DNA from 3 places in the Methylobacterium sp. WL12 genome. Region 3 is predicted to be linked to each of the others. Evidence: predicted binding sites of a transcription regulator. Region 3 holds the regulator's gene; each other region holds the start of a gene.
The links. The regulator LexA, encoded in region 3, represses DNA repair genes until DNA is damaged. The targets are predictions, from matches to a motif close to TGTTCNNNNTGTGTTCNG.

Region 1 (4,261 bases), on a different contig from region 3:
CAGGCCGGACGTCGCCTTGCCCGCCTTGCTACCCAGCTTGGGCAGGCCGCGCGCGAGGAAGGCCTGCCCGCCCGGCGAGAGCAGGAAGGCGTCGAGGTCGAGGCGGCGCGCACCGAGGGTCAGCCCCGCGCGCCAGCGCCGCAGGTCGATCTGGCCGCCGCCGGACAGGCGCAGGACCTGACCGCCCGGATCGATCTCGGCGTTGACGCCCTCGAACCGGACCAGCGCGCCGCTCGCCTTGAACTTGCCACCGAGGGTGAACGGCAGGTAGGCGCCCGCGGCCTGGGCCGGCGGGCCGACCACGAGGCGGGCTCTGCCCTCGGCCTCGGCGACGAGGGCGCGCGGCTCGGAGCCGCGGGTGCCGCGCGGGTCCGCCGGCACGAAGGCGACGCGGGCATCCGCCTCGAAGCGCGGATGGGTGTCGCCGCCGCCCGAAAGCTTCAGCGCGACCGCGCCGTCCGCCCCCGGCTCGCCGCTGACGAGGGTGAACGGCAGGCCGCCGCTGCTGCCCGAGACCCGCCACGGGCCGACGAGCGCCGGCGCCTGGACCTGCACGGCCTCCGCGTAGAACTGGTCGGTGCGCCCGGTCGACGGCACGAACGTGGTCAGCAACAGCTGCTGGACGTGAAGGTCTTCGACCGCGAGGTCGCGCCCGCGCAGGGTCTCGCCGAGACCGGCAGGCACCACGAGGGCGTCGCCTTCGGTCACCGGCAGCTTGATCTCGGCGCGGCCGATCCGCGTCTCCGTGAACCGGACCGCGCCCGACAGCAGCGGGGTCAGGCCGAGCTCGGCCTTGACGAAACGCAGGTCGAGGGCGGGCTTTCCCGCATCGTCGCCGAGGTGCAGGCGGTCGAGGCGCAGGCGCGGCGAGGGCAGCAGCCGCACGTCGATGCGGCCCTCGGTGCGGACCGTCAGCCCGAGCGAGCGGCTCACGGTCGCGTCGACGAAGGCGCGATGGGCCGGCCAGTCGATGAAGGGGGGCACGGCGAGCGCCGCGACCAGGATTAGGATGACGGCGCCCGCGAGCGCGGTCAGAAGGTCACGCACCGTGATCGTTCCGCATGCATCCCGCGCCACCCGGCGGGTTCACGGCGGGCATAGCACGCCCTGCGGCAACCAGCGCCAGCGGGCTTTTGTCGGGGGCGGGCAGGGTCGTTTCAGGCGCAGGCCGCCGGATATTTACCGGATCGCTCGAGCGGGCCCCCCTTCCCTCCCCCGCAGTGGGGGGAGGGAAGCGACGGTCCGTTTATCGCCGGGGGGCGACGACCACGCCCGGGGTGGGTTGAGGCGCCTGCATCTGCTGGCTGCGCTGGATCTCCATGCGCGTGGTGTTGTTCTGCGAGGTGATGTTCTGCTGCAGCGCCCGGGACTCGCTCTGGCGGGCGAAGGACTCGTTGGCGGCGTCGGGGTTGCCCTGCCGGACCTGCGCGAGGGCGGGGGTGGCGGCGAGGACGGCGAGGACGGCGATCGGCACGATGCGCATCGGGCGCTCCTGAATCTCGTGTGGTCTTTATGATGTGGGTCTTGCGATGATCTGACCAAGCGGCCGGACGGCCCTGGGTTCCCCGCCTGCGACTCCCCGCCTGCGACCGTGCGGGGCGGCGACATCGCGTCCGGGCCTCGACGCCGTTCGCGTTTTGGTCCAGGGATTGCCGATGCCGAATTCCTCGCATGCGACGCCGCCTTCCGACGCGGGGCGTGGCCCCAGCTCCATCGCCGCCCGCGCCATGGGGGGCTTGCGCCCGACCGCCGCGTCCTACCTGGACGGCCTGAACGAGGAGCAGCGCCGCGCCGTCGAGGCGACGGAAGGCCCCGTCCTGGTGCTGGCCGGCGCCGGCACCGGCAAGACCCGGGTGCTGACCACGCGCATCGCCCACCTGATCAGCACCGGCCGGGCGCGGCCGTTCGACATCCTGTCGGTGACCTTCACCAACAAGGCCGCGCGGGAGATGAAGCACCGGATCGGCACGCTGGTCGGGCCGGCCGGCGAGGGCATGCCCTGGCTCGGCACCTTCCACGCCATCGGCACCAAGATCCTGCGCCGCCACGCCGAGCTGGTGGGCCTGAAGTCCGACTTCACGATCCTCGGCACCGACGACCAGCTCCGCCTGATGAAGCAGGTGCTCAAGGACCAGAACATCGACGAGAAGCGCTGGCCGGCGCGCGCGCTCGGTCACGTCATCGACGGCTGGAAGAACCGCGGCCTCGGCCCGGACCAGATCCCCGCCGGCGAGGCGCAAGCCTTCGCCTTCGGCAAGGGCGGCGACCTCTACACCGCCTACCAGGCGCGGCTCGTGACCCTGAACGCGGTCGACTTCGGCGACCTGCTGCTGCTGTGCCTCAAGCTGTGGCGCGAGAACCCCGAAGTCCTGACCATCTATCAGGACAAGTTCCGCTACATCCTGGTCGACGAGTACCAGGACACGAACGTCGCCCAGTACCTCTGGCTCCGCCTGCTCGGGCAGACCCGGAAGAACATCGCCTGCGTCGGCGACGACGACCAGTCGATCTACGGCTGGCGCGGGGCCGAAGTCGACAACATCCTGCGCTTCGAGCACGATTTTCCCGGCGCCGTGGTGGTGCGGCTGGAGCGCAACTACCGCTCCACCGGCCACATCCTGGCCGCCGCCTCGGGCCTGATCGCCAAGAACCAGGGCCGGCTCGGCAAGACGCTGCGGACCGAGGACGAGCTCGGCGAGCCCGTCACCGTGTCGGGCGCCTGGGATTCCGAGGAGGAGGCGCGGCTTCTGGCGGAATCGATCGAGTCGCTCCAGGCCAAGCAGCACCCGCTTTCCGAAATCGCGGTGCTGGTGCGGATCTCGGCGCAGATGCGCGAGATCGAGGACCGCTTCGTCCAGCTCGGCCTGCCCTACCGGGTGATCGGCGGCCCGCGCTTCTACGAGCGCGCCGAGATCCGCGACGCGCTGGCGTACCTCCGCGCGACCAAGAACCCGTCCGACGACCTCGCCTTCGAGCGGATCGTGAACACCCCCAAGCGCGGCTTGGGCGACGCGACGCTGCAGCAGCTCCACCTCTATGCCCGCGCCGAGCAGGTGCCGCTCCTGCACGCCGCGCGAAAGCTCTGCGAGACCGACGAGCTCAAGCCGCGCGTCCGCTCGACGCTGCGCGCGCTCACCGAGAGCTTTTCGCGCTGGGCGCGGCTCGTCGAGAGCAACCCGCATTCCGAGGTGGCGCAGACCATCCTCGAGGAATCCGGCTACACCGAGATGTGGCAGAAGGAGAAGTCGGCCGACGCCGCCGGGCGTCTGGAGAACCTCAAGGAGTTCGTCCGCTCGATGGAGGAATTCCCCGACATGGGCGCCTTCCTCGAGCACGTCTCGCTGGTGATGGAAGCCTCTGAGGCCGAGGGCGCCGACCGCGTCTCGCTGATGACCCTGCACGCGGCCAAGGGCCTGGAGTTCGACACGGTGTTCCTGCCCGGCTGGGAGGACGGCCTGTTCCCGAACCAGCGCGCGCTCGACGAGAGCGGCCGCGCCGGCCTGGAGGAGGAGCGGCGCCTCGCCCATGTCGGGCTCACGCGCGCCCGCAAGCGGGCAAAGCTGTCGTTCGCCGTCAACCGCCGCATCCACGGCCTATGGTCCTCCACAATCCCCTCGCGCTTCATCGACGAATTGCCCGAGACCGCCGTCGACGTGATCGAGGCGCCGGCCCACTTCTCGGCGGGCGCCTCGCGGTTCGACCGCAACCCGCAGCCCTTCGGCTCCAGCTACGGCACGCCGGGCTGGCAGCGGGCGCAGGCCAACACCGGGCAAGGGAACGGCGGATCCGGCAACTTCGGCAAGGGCGCGGCGCACACCACCGCCCGCGGCTTCGGCGCCTCGCCCGGCGGCGGGCGCGGCGGGCCGCGCCAGATCGAAGGCGAGCTGATCGCCAAGTCCACCGGCGCGCCCTCGGCCTTCGAGACCGGGATGCGGGTTCTGCACACCAAGTTCGGTCCCGGCGACGTGGCCGCGGTCGACGGCAACAAGCTCACCGTTGACTTCGACAAGGCCGGTCGCAAGATGGTGCTCGACAGCTTCCTGCAGCCGGCCTGACGCCGCCGCGGGACGGCGTCGGGTAGAGGCGTAGGACACGACCTTGGGCGGACCGGACACGGCCCCATCGCCCGACCTTCCCGGCGTACGACACGCCCGTCTCCGAACCATTTCGGCAACACCCGTCCACCACCGTCATGCGGTCGTCGCAGGCGGCGATTCTATGGTGCGCGCGTTGCATGCTCCTGCAACGACGAGGCCGGCCG
Region 2 (4,261 bases), on a different contig from region 3:
CGCCCGCGACGAGGCCCGGGGCCGAGGCTTCCGCAACCGCCAGAACGCGTCCCCGCATCGCCCCGAAATCCTCGTCTCCGCCCGATGCGGTGCTGTGTTCCCCGTGCGGGGCGGCCCGTCAATCCGGGCGTGGCGTGCCGGATCGGGGCAGGTCGTGCCGGATGCGGGCCGACATCGCTCACGGAAGATTAAAGCGATTGGTCGAATTCTCCGCTTCGTCGGGGCGGCGCGCTGCGCCCCCGGCGGTTCGCGATGTCGACGGTCAGGGTGATGCGTATGGGTAGCGTTTCGAGTGCGGCCGAGAACGTCGTCCCCTTCCGGCGGATCGCCGCCGCGGGCCGGCCTCTGCCGTACGAGGGCGGGGTGCGCGAGGGGCAGGCCCGGCGCCGGTCCGAGCAGCGCGCGCTGATGGATGCGGTCTACGCCACGGGGACGCTCACGGTGGCCGCGGGCGACCGCGAGACCAAGCTCATCGCGTCCCGCCTGCAGGTCTACGGGTTCCTCACCGTGGAGGAGGTCGAGCCGGAGGGCTCGCTGCGCCGCCTGCGTCCCTCCGAGGCGATCCGCGCCCGCGCCGAGCGCCCGTGGCGCCTGTCGAAGCCGGCCTATGCCGGGCTTTCGGTCAGCATCCCGACGGTGGACGATTTTCTGTTCGAGCCGACGGGCTTTTCGGCCTGAGATTTACTCGCCCGGCGCTTTTCGATTCGTTGGCCCTGACACGAAAAAGCGCGCCGCCCTCTCGGGCCGGCGCGCTTCTTCGTTCTGGATGGCTGATTCGAGGCGGTGCGGGACTTAAGCCTCGCCCTCGTCGAGCTCGTCCTCGGTCGGCTTGGCGTTCTCGAGGATCTTCTCGGCGACGAGCCCGGAATTCTGCCGGATCGACGCCTCGATCTTGCCGGCGATCTCGGGGTTGTCGCGCAGGAACCCCTTCGAGTTCTCGCGGCCCTGGCCGAGGCGCTGGCTGTTGTAGGAGAACCAGGCGCCGGACTTCTCGACGATGCCGGCCTTGACGCCGAGGTCGATCAGCTCGCCAACCTTCGACACGCCCTCGCCGAACATGATGTCGAACTCGACCTGCTTGAACGGCGGCGCGACCTTGTTCTTGACGACCTTGACGCGGACCTGGTTGCCGATCGCCTCGTCGCGATCCTTCAGGGTCGAGATGCGGCGGATGTCGAGGCGGACCGAGGCGTAGAACTTCAGCGCGTTGCCGCCGGTGGTCGTCTCCGGGCTGCCGTACATCACGCCGATCTTCATCCGGATCTGGTTGATGAAGATCACCATGCACTTCGAGCGCGAGATCGAGCCGGTGAGCTTGCGCAGGGCCTGGCTCATCAGGCGCGCCTGGAGGCCGGGCTGGCTGTCGCCCATCTCGCCCTCGATCTCGGCGCGGGGCGTCAGCGCCGCCACCGAGTCGACCACGAGCACGTCGATGGCGCCGGAGCGCACCAGCGTGTCGGTGATTTCGAGCGCCTGCTCGCCGGTATCGGGCTGCGAGATCAGCAGGTCGTCGAGCTGGACGCCGAGCTTGCGCGCATAGATCGGATCGAGGGCGTGCTCGGCATCGACGAAGGCGCAGACGCCGCCCGTCTTCTGGGCCTCGGCGATGGTGTGGAGCGCGAGCGTGGTCTTGCCCGAGGATTCCGGCCCGTAGATCTCGATGACGCGGCCCCGCGGCAGGCCGCCGACGCCGAGCGCGATGTCGAGGCCGAGCGAGCCGGTCGAGACGGTCTCGACCTCCGCGATCTTGTCGTTCTTGCCGAGCCGCATGATCGAGCCCTTGCCGAAGGCCCGCTCGATCTGGGACAGCGCGGCGTCGATCGCCTTCGCCTTGTCCTTGTCCACCATGCCGGGGGTTTCCACCACTTTCAGTGCGGCCTGAGCCATCGTTCGGCATCCTTATGCAGGGGTTGGGCGCGCATCTCAATGCGCCGGAACCTGCATTTGATGTACCTGTTTTGTTCTTGTCCAGCAAGGACGAAATCGGCCCACGGGGGAGCCTTTTCCGCGCCTGCCCGCCGCCTTACGGCTCGGCCATCGTCGCCTTCACCGTCTCGACGAGCTGCTTGAGGCTGAAGGGCTTGGGCAGGAAGTTGAAGGTCTCGCCCTCGGGCAGGTTCTTGCGGAACGCGTCCTCGGCGTAGCCCGAGACGAAGATCACCTTGAGGTCCGGCAGGTGCTTGCGAATCTCGCGCAGCAGGGTCGGGCCGTCCATCTCCGGCATCACCACGTCGGAGACGACGAGGTCGATCTGATGGCCGCCCTCGCGCACGATGTGGAGCGCGTCGATGCCGGAGGCGGCCTCGAGCACGGTGTAGCCGCGGGCCGAGAGCGCGCGGCTGTTGACGGCGCGGACCGGATCCTCGTCCTCGACGAGGAGAATCACCCCCTGCCCGGTATGGTCGGCCGAGGGCTTTCGCGGAGGCGTCTTCGGAGCGGGTGCCGCCGGCGGATCGCCGACGAGGACGAAGTTCTCGCCCCCCGGCTGCGCGCCGGCCGCAGAAACGGACGCGTCGGCCGCGGCCGGCGGCAGCGCCGGCGCCGGCTCGGGCAGGGCGGCGGGCTCGTGGCGCGGCAGGTAGATCCGGAAGCTGGTGCCCTCGCCCACCGTCGACTGCACGTCGATGGTGCCGCCGGACTGCTTGACGATGCCGAACACCGTCGAGAGGCCGAGGCCGGTCCCCTTGCCGATCTCCTTGGTGGTGAAGAACGGCTCGAAGATCTTCTCCATCAGGTCGGGCGGGATGCCCTCGCCGGTGTCGAGCACCTCGATCAGGACGTGATCGCCGGCCGGCGCGCCGCCGCGCCCGTCGGGTTTGGCCGCCGCGCCCGGGTCGAGCACGTTGGCGGTGCGGATCAGCAGGCGGCCGCCGCCGGGCATCGCGTCGCGGGCGTTCACCGCGAGATTCACGATCACCTGCTCGAACTGGTTCACGTCGGCCTTCACCGGCCAGATGTCGCGCCCGTGCTTGAGGTCGAGCCCGACGCGCTCGCCGAGCAGGCGCTTCAGCAGCAGCGTCAGCTCCGAGAGCGCCTCGCCGACGTTCATCACCTCCGGCCGCAGCGTCTGCCGGCGCGAGAACGCCAGGAGCTGGCGCACGAGGCCCGCCGCCCGGTTGGCGTTCTGCTTGATCTGCATGATGTCCTGGAAGGCCGGGTCGGTCGGCTTGTGGCTCGCCAGAAGCAGGTCCGAGTAGCCGATGATCGCCTGGAGGACGTTGTTGAAGTCGTGCGCGATGCCGCCGGCGAGCTGCCCGACGGTGTCCATCTTCTGGGTCTGCGCGATCTGCTGCTCGAGCTGGCGCTGGGCCGTGGTGTCCAGGGCGTAGAGGATCAGCGGCTCGCGGTCGGCCTCCTCCTGCCCCTGCCCCGGGGCGCCCTCCCCGCCCGCGGTGCTGAGCCAGACCCGGGCCGAGCGGTTGGCGTTGCCGACCAGCATGACCTCGATCGGCTCGATCTCGGAGAGCCCGCTCGCCGCCTTGGCGAGCGCCGCATCGAGGGCCGGGCGGTCGCGCTCGACCACCGATTCGGCGAAGTTCGGCTCCTCGGCGCCGGCCGCGGACTCGGCCACCGCGTGCCGCGGCAGGGTGCCGAACAGGCGGGCGAACGAGGCGTTGGCCCTGGCGATCCGGCCCGAGCGGTCCAGCGTCGCGATGGCGATCGGCGAGTTGTTGAGGAAGCGCGCGAGCCGCACCTCGGCCGCGCGCTGCGGCTCGTCGCTCTCGGCGCCGGCGGAGCGGTTGATGACGAAGGTGCGCGACGCGCCGGGCTTGCCGTCCTTGCCGAAGGCGACGCGGTGGTAGAGCCGGGCCGGCATCGGGTGGCCGTTGCGGCGGCGGAGATCCAGGTCGAACCGGTCGGTGCGGACCTCGCCCGGGAGCCCGGCGTTCTGGATCAGCGCGTCGGCGGCGGGCGCGATCTCGGAGAGGTGCGGGCCGCCGGGGCCGACCACCGCGAGGTCGTAGCCGAGCCAGGCGGCCAGCGTCGCGTTCATGTAGACGATCGCGCCGGTCGGATCGATCGAGAGGAAGCCGGCGGGCGCGTGGTCGAGGTAGTCGATCGCGTGCTGGAGTTCCTGGAAGACGTTCTCCTGGCGCTCGCGTTCGGCGGTGATGTCGCCCACCGTCCAGAGCGAGGCGGCCCGTCCCGGCCGCGGCAGCGGCCGGACCTGGATGCGGTACCAGGCGAAGTCGCGCCCCCGCGCGCCGCCCGCCGGCGGCGGCGACATCCGCACCTCCTCGGCGTGGCTGCGCCCGTCGCG
Region 3 (4,261 bases):
CCTGGCCGGCCGCGTCCCGTGCCCGCACGGCGCTGGAGAAGCGCGCGAGCCGCACCTCGAACTGCTGCAGGGCGGCGACGACCTTGCCGATGCGCTGGCCGGTGATGTCCTGGAAGGCGCAGGCCTCGAAGATAGTGCCGATGCCGCTTTCGACCGCGTCGCGGTAGCCGGGCCCGTCCGGCAACGCCAGCATCGACTCGGCCGCCTCCATGATGGAGTTGGTGGCGCCAGCGGTCGCCGCCAGGACGTTGCCGAGCTCCTCGTGCGCCATCGGGATGCGGTCGTGCGTCAGCTCGTTGGCGCGCAAGGCCGCGATCTCGTCGCGTACGTGGGCGGTGTAGTCCGCGATCTCCATCAACTCGGTGACCATCGTCGCAGGGTTGATCGCCGCGCCGAGCGGTCTTTGCACACCCATCGTCAGCACTCCTCCGCGTGTCGTCCCCGAGTGGCCGCTCAGGCGCCGCAGACCGCTTCGATCTTGCTCTTCAAGGTGGCGGCGTTGAACGGCTTGACGATGTAGTTGTTCACGCCGGCCTTCTTGGCGGCGATGACGTTCTCGGTCTTCGATTCCGCGGTGACCATGATGAACGGCGTGGTGCGCAGGCCCTCGTCGGCGCGGACGTGGCGAAGCAGCTCGTAGCCGGTCATCGGCTCCATGTTCCAGTCGGAGATGACCAGGCCGTACTTGCGGCCCTTGAGGCGCGCCAGGGCGGCCGTGCCATCGGAGGCGTCGTCGACCTCCTCGAAGCCGAGCTGCTTCAGGAGGTTGCGGATGATGCGGACCATCGTCTGGTAGTCGTCGACGACCAGGATCGGCATGCTGAGGTCGAGGGCCATGGTGAAACTGCTCCGGTGTCTCCGAATCGCCGGCTCGGGTCGGCGTCGGTCACGCATTGTCGAAAGGCGCCGCCGCCGGCCGCACCTCATGGGTCCAAACCTAAGCCGGTTTGCCTTGCGAAGCGGTTAATCACGCGCCGGTCCAGCGCCACCCGGGGCGGCGACGCCCGAATACTGATGTGCGGGACACGAATGCCGTCCGAGCCCAAACGGCGCTGCGTCGGCACGCCCGTTCCCTCGCGATGAGCCGGCGCGGCCTTTACCGATGCGCCCTGACGCGAGATGACGGCCCCGCAGGCGGGCACGGCGCCCGGCGGAGACGCACGCGGGGGAGGCTAGGCCGCGGTGCGAAACAGGATCGGCACGCGATGCTCAAGGTCGTCATCAGCGAGTTCATGGACGAGGCCGCGATCCGGGCGGAGCTCGCCGGGTTCGAGACGCTCTACGATCCGACCCTCGTCGACCGGCCCGACGCCCTGCGCGCGGCGCTCCAAGAGGCGGCGGGGCTGATCGTCCGCAACCGCACGCAGGTGCGCGGCGACCTGCTGGCAGCGGCTCCCGACCTCAAGGTGGTGGGCCGCCTCGGCGTCGGCCTCGACAACATCGACCTGCCGGCCTGCGCAGCCCGCGGTATCGCGGTCCATCCCGCGATCGGCGCCAACGACGGCGCGGTGGCCGAGTACGTGATCGGCACGGCTCTGCTGCTGCTGCGCGGCGCCTACGGTGCCAGCGCGCAGGTGGCGGCGGGGGCGTGGCCGCGCAACGCGTTGATGGGGCGCGAGATCGCCAGCAAGCGCCTCGGCCTCGTCGGCTTCGGTGCCATCGCCCGCGAGACCGCCCGGCGCGCCGCGGCGCTCGACATGGCGGTCTCGGCCTTCGACCCGTACCTGACGCCCGAGGACACCGCGTGGCGCCCGGCCCACGGCTCGGTGGCGCGTGCCGAACTCGACGCGCTGATCGCTTCGAGCGACGTGCTCTCCCTGCACGTGCCGCTCACCGAGGCGACGCGGGGGATGATCGGCTCCGACGCGATCACCCGAATGCCACCGGGCGCGATCCTGATCAACGCCGCCCGCGGGGGCGTGGTGGACGAGCGCGCAGTCGTTGACGCGCTCCGGTCGGGCCATCTCGGCGGGGCGGCGCTGGACGTGTTCGCGGAGGAGCCGCTGGATGCTATGGGCGGGGCACTGTTCGCCGACGTGCCGAACCTGATCCTGACGCCGCACATCGCGGGCGTGACGCAGGAATCGAACGTGCGCGTCTCCGCCGTCACGGCCCGCGCCGTGCGGCGAAGCCTGGAGGGCTGAACCTCGCCGTGCCGCGCTGGCACCGTCGCGTAACGAATTCGTCTGTCCGCGCAGCGCGTCGCGACAAGAACCCTTGCGGAACACTTGACGAACGTTTAACGTGTTCGTGTTTTGTTTCTGCGGCTTCACCTTCGTGCGGCCGCTCTTTCTCGCGAGCTCGCCGATGCTGACCCGTAAACAGCTGGATCTCCTACGATTCATTGATGAGCGGATGCGCGAGGACGGCGTCCCGCCCTCGTTCGACGAGATGAAGGACGCCCTCGACCTCAAGTCGAAATCGGGCATCCATCGGCTGATCACCGCCCTCGAGGAGCGCGGCTTCCTGCGCCGGCTTCCCAACCGCGCCCGGGCGATCGAGGTCCTGCGGATGCCCGAAGGCGCCGGCCGCATGGCGGCGCCCGCCCCGGTGGCGGCGCCCGCCCCGGTGGCGGCGCCCGCGCCACGCCGCTTCACCCCGAGCGTGGTGGAGGGCGGGCGCGCCAAGGCGGTGCCGCCTCGGCCGACGACGCAGATGGTCGATGACAGCGGTCGCTCCGTGTCGATCCCGGTGATGGGCCGGATCGCCGCCGGAACTCCGATCTCGGCGATCCAGAACCAGAGCCACGCGATCACCATGTCGCCGGACTTCCTCGCCGGCGGCGAGCACTACGCACTGGAGGTCCGCGGCGATTCGATGGTCGAGGCCGGCATCCTCGACGGCGACCTCGTGGTGATCCGCAAGCAGGACACCGCCAACACCGGCGACATCATCGTCGCGCTGATCGACGATGAGGAGGCGACGCTGAAGCGCCTGCGGCGGCGCGGCTCGTCGATCGCACTGGAAGCGGCCAACCCCGCCTACGAAACCCGCGTGCTCGGGCCGGATCGCGTCCAGATCCAGGGGCGGTTGGTCAGCCTCGTCCGCCGTTACTGAAGCGTCTCCGCCGGCATCTCGGCGTCGGGGCCGTCCGCGGCCGGGTCGTCGGGCGCCGGTTCGGTCCGCGGATTCGGCGGCGCCATGCCCTGGAAAGGTACGTACTTCGGCTTGATCTCGCCGGGTAAAGGCGATTCTGGCACCGGCTGGTCGGCTGGCTTGGCCGGCACGCGGGCTTGGGCCGGTCGCCACGGCAGCGTCCGCCCCGGCTCGCGGGTCCGACTCACCGTGAAGCCGTCCGGCTGCAGGCGGATCGCCACCGCGCCGTGGGCGGCGAGGTAGGCGCGATCGATGACGAGGGCTGCGGCGCAGCCGGGCGGCGCGGAGAGCGGCGTGATCAACACCGCGGCGTTGGCGCAATCCTGGGCGAAGCCGCGGCGGTCCTTCAGGAGCGCCACCGCGCGGCCATCGGCGAGCCGTAGGACGCAACCGATCCGGTCACACGTAGCGCCCCCGGTCGCCTGCGCGCCGGTCCGGCCGTCGCCGTCGGCCTTCAGCCATTGCTCCAGCACGAAGTTCGACGGCTTGCCGAGGGCGACGAGGCTGCCGTCGATCCGGCGCACCGCGGCACCGCTGCCCTGGCGATCGACGTAGATTTCGAAGCGTGCCGGCGCCGTCGCGAGGCCGAGCCCCAGCAGCGCCGGCGGCAGGGCGAGCCAGCGCAGGCGCGAGACCGGCAGCGTCGCGAGCAGAAGCGCCGCGGCAAGGCACCCGAGCGCCCCGGTGCCGAAGGCCGGCACCACCACGTTGGCGCGCCCGAGCCCTTCGATCCATTCGGAGATCGTCAGCATCCCCCGCACTGCCAGGCCCATCAGCCACCAGACCGGCTGATCGAGGGCGAACGGGTAGGCGACGATGCCGAGCACCGCCGCCGGCATCACCGCGAGCGAGACCAGCGGCAGCGTGAGCGCGTTACCGATCAGCCCGAAAGGCTGCACCGTCTGGAAGTGGTAGGTCGCGAAGGGTGCGGTGGCGACCTGGGCCACCAGCGTCGTGCCGAGCGTGCCGACGACCGTCGTCAGCCCCAGGGCGATCAGCCGGCCGATCCGCCCGGCGCCATCGCGGCGGAACAGGCGCCCGTCGATCAGCCGGGCGCAGGCGATGAGGCCGGCCACCGCCCCAAACGACATCTGGAAGCTCGGGCCGAGCAGCCCCTCCGGCTCGTGCGCCAGCGCGATGAGCGCGGCGAGGGCGAGGTTGCGCA

Region 1: FV226_RS23635 (UvrD-helicase domain-containing protein) is a predicted target of LexA. The motif match lies at 1,628-1,645, and genes of this name have one in related genera.
Region 2: recA (recombinase RecA) is a predicted target of LexA. The motif match lies at 1,949-1,966, and genes of this name have one in related genera.

What each region holds. Positions count from the first base shown of each region.
Region 1 covers NZ_VRUW01000096.1:10,252-14,512, forward strand. Annotated here, with positions in the region: gene FV226_RS23625 (AsmA family protein) at 1-1,047, opposite strand, end outside; gene FV226_RS23630 (hypothetical protein) at 1,247-1,483, opposite strand; gene FV226_RS23635 (UvrD-helicase domain-containing protein) at 1,656-4,055, shown strand.
Region 2 covers NZ_VRUW01000104.1:5,084-9,344, reverse strand. Annotated here, with positions in the region: gene FV226_RS24220 (DUF805 domain-containing protein) at 1-58, opposite strand, end outside; gene FV226_RS24215 (hypothetical protein) at 277-678, shown strand; gene recA (recombinase RecA) at 793-1,887, opposite strand; gene FV226_RS24205 (response regulator) at 2,024-4,261, opposite strand, start outside.
Region 3 covers NZ_VRUW01000016.1:70,023-74,283, reverse strand. Annotated here, with positions in the region: gene FV226_RS09210 (protein phosphatase CheZ) at 1-415, opposite strand, end outside; gene FV226_RS09205 (response regulator) at 454-837, opposite strand; gene FV226_RS09200 (hydroxyacid dehydrogenase) at 1,206-2,144, shown strand; gene lexA (transcriptional repressor LexA) at 2,308-3,057, shown strand; gene FV226_RS09190 (ComEC/Rec2 family competence protein) at 3,051-4,261, opposite strand, start outside.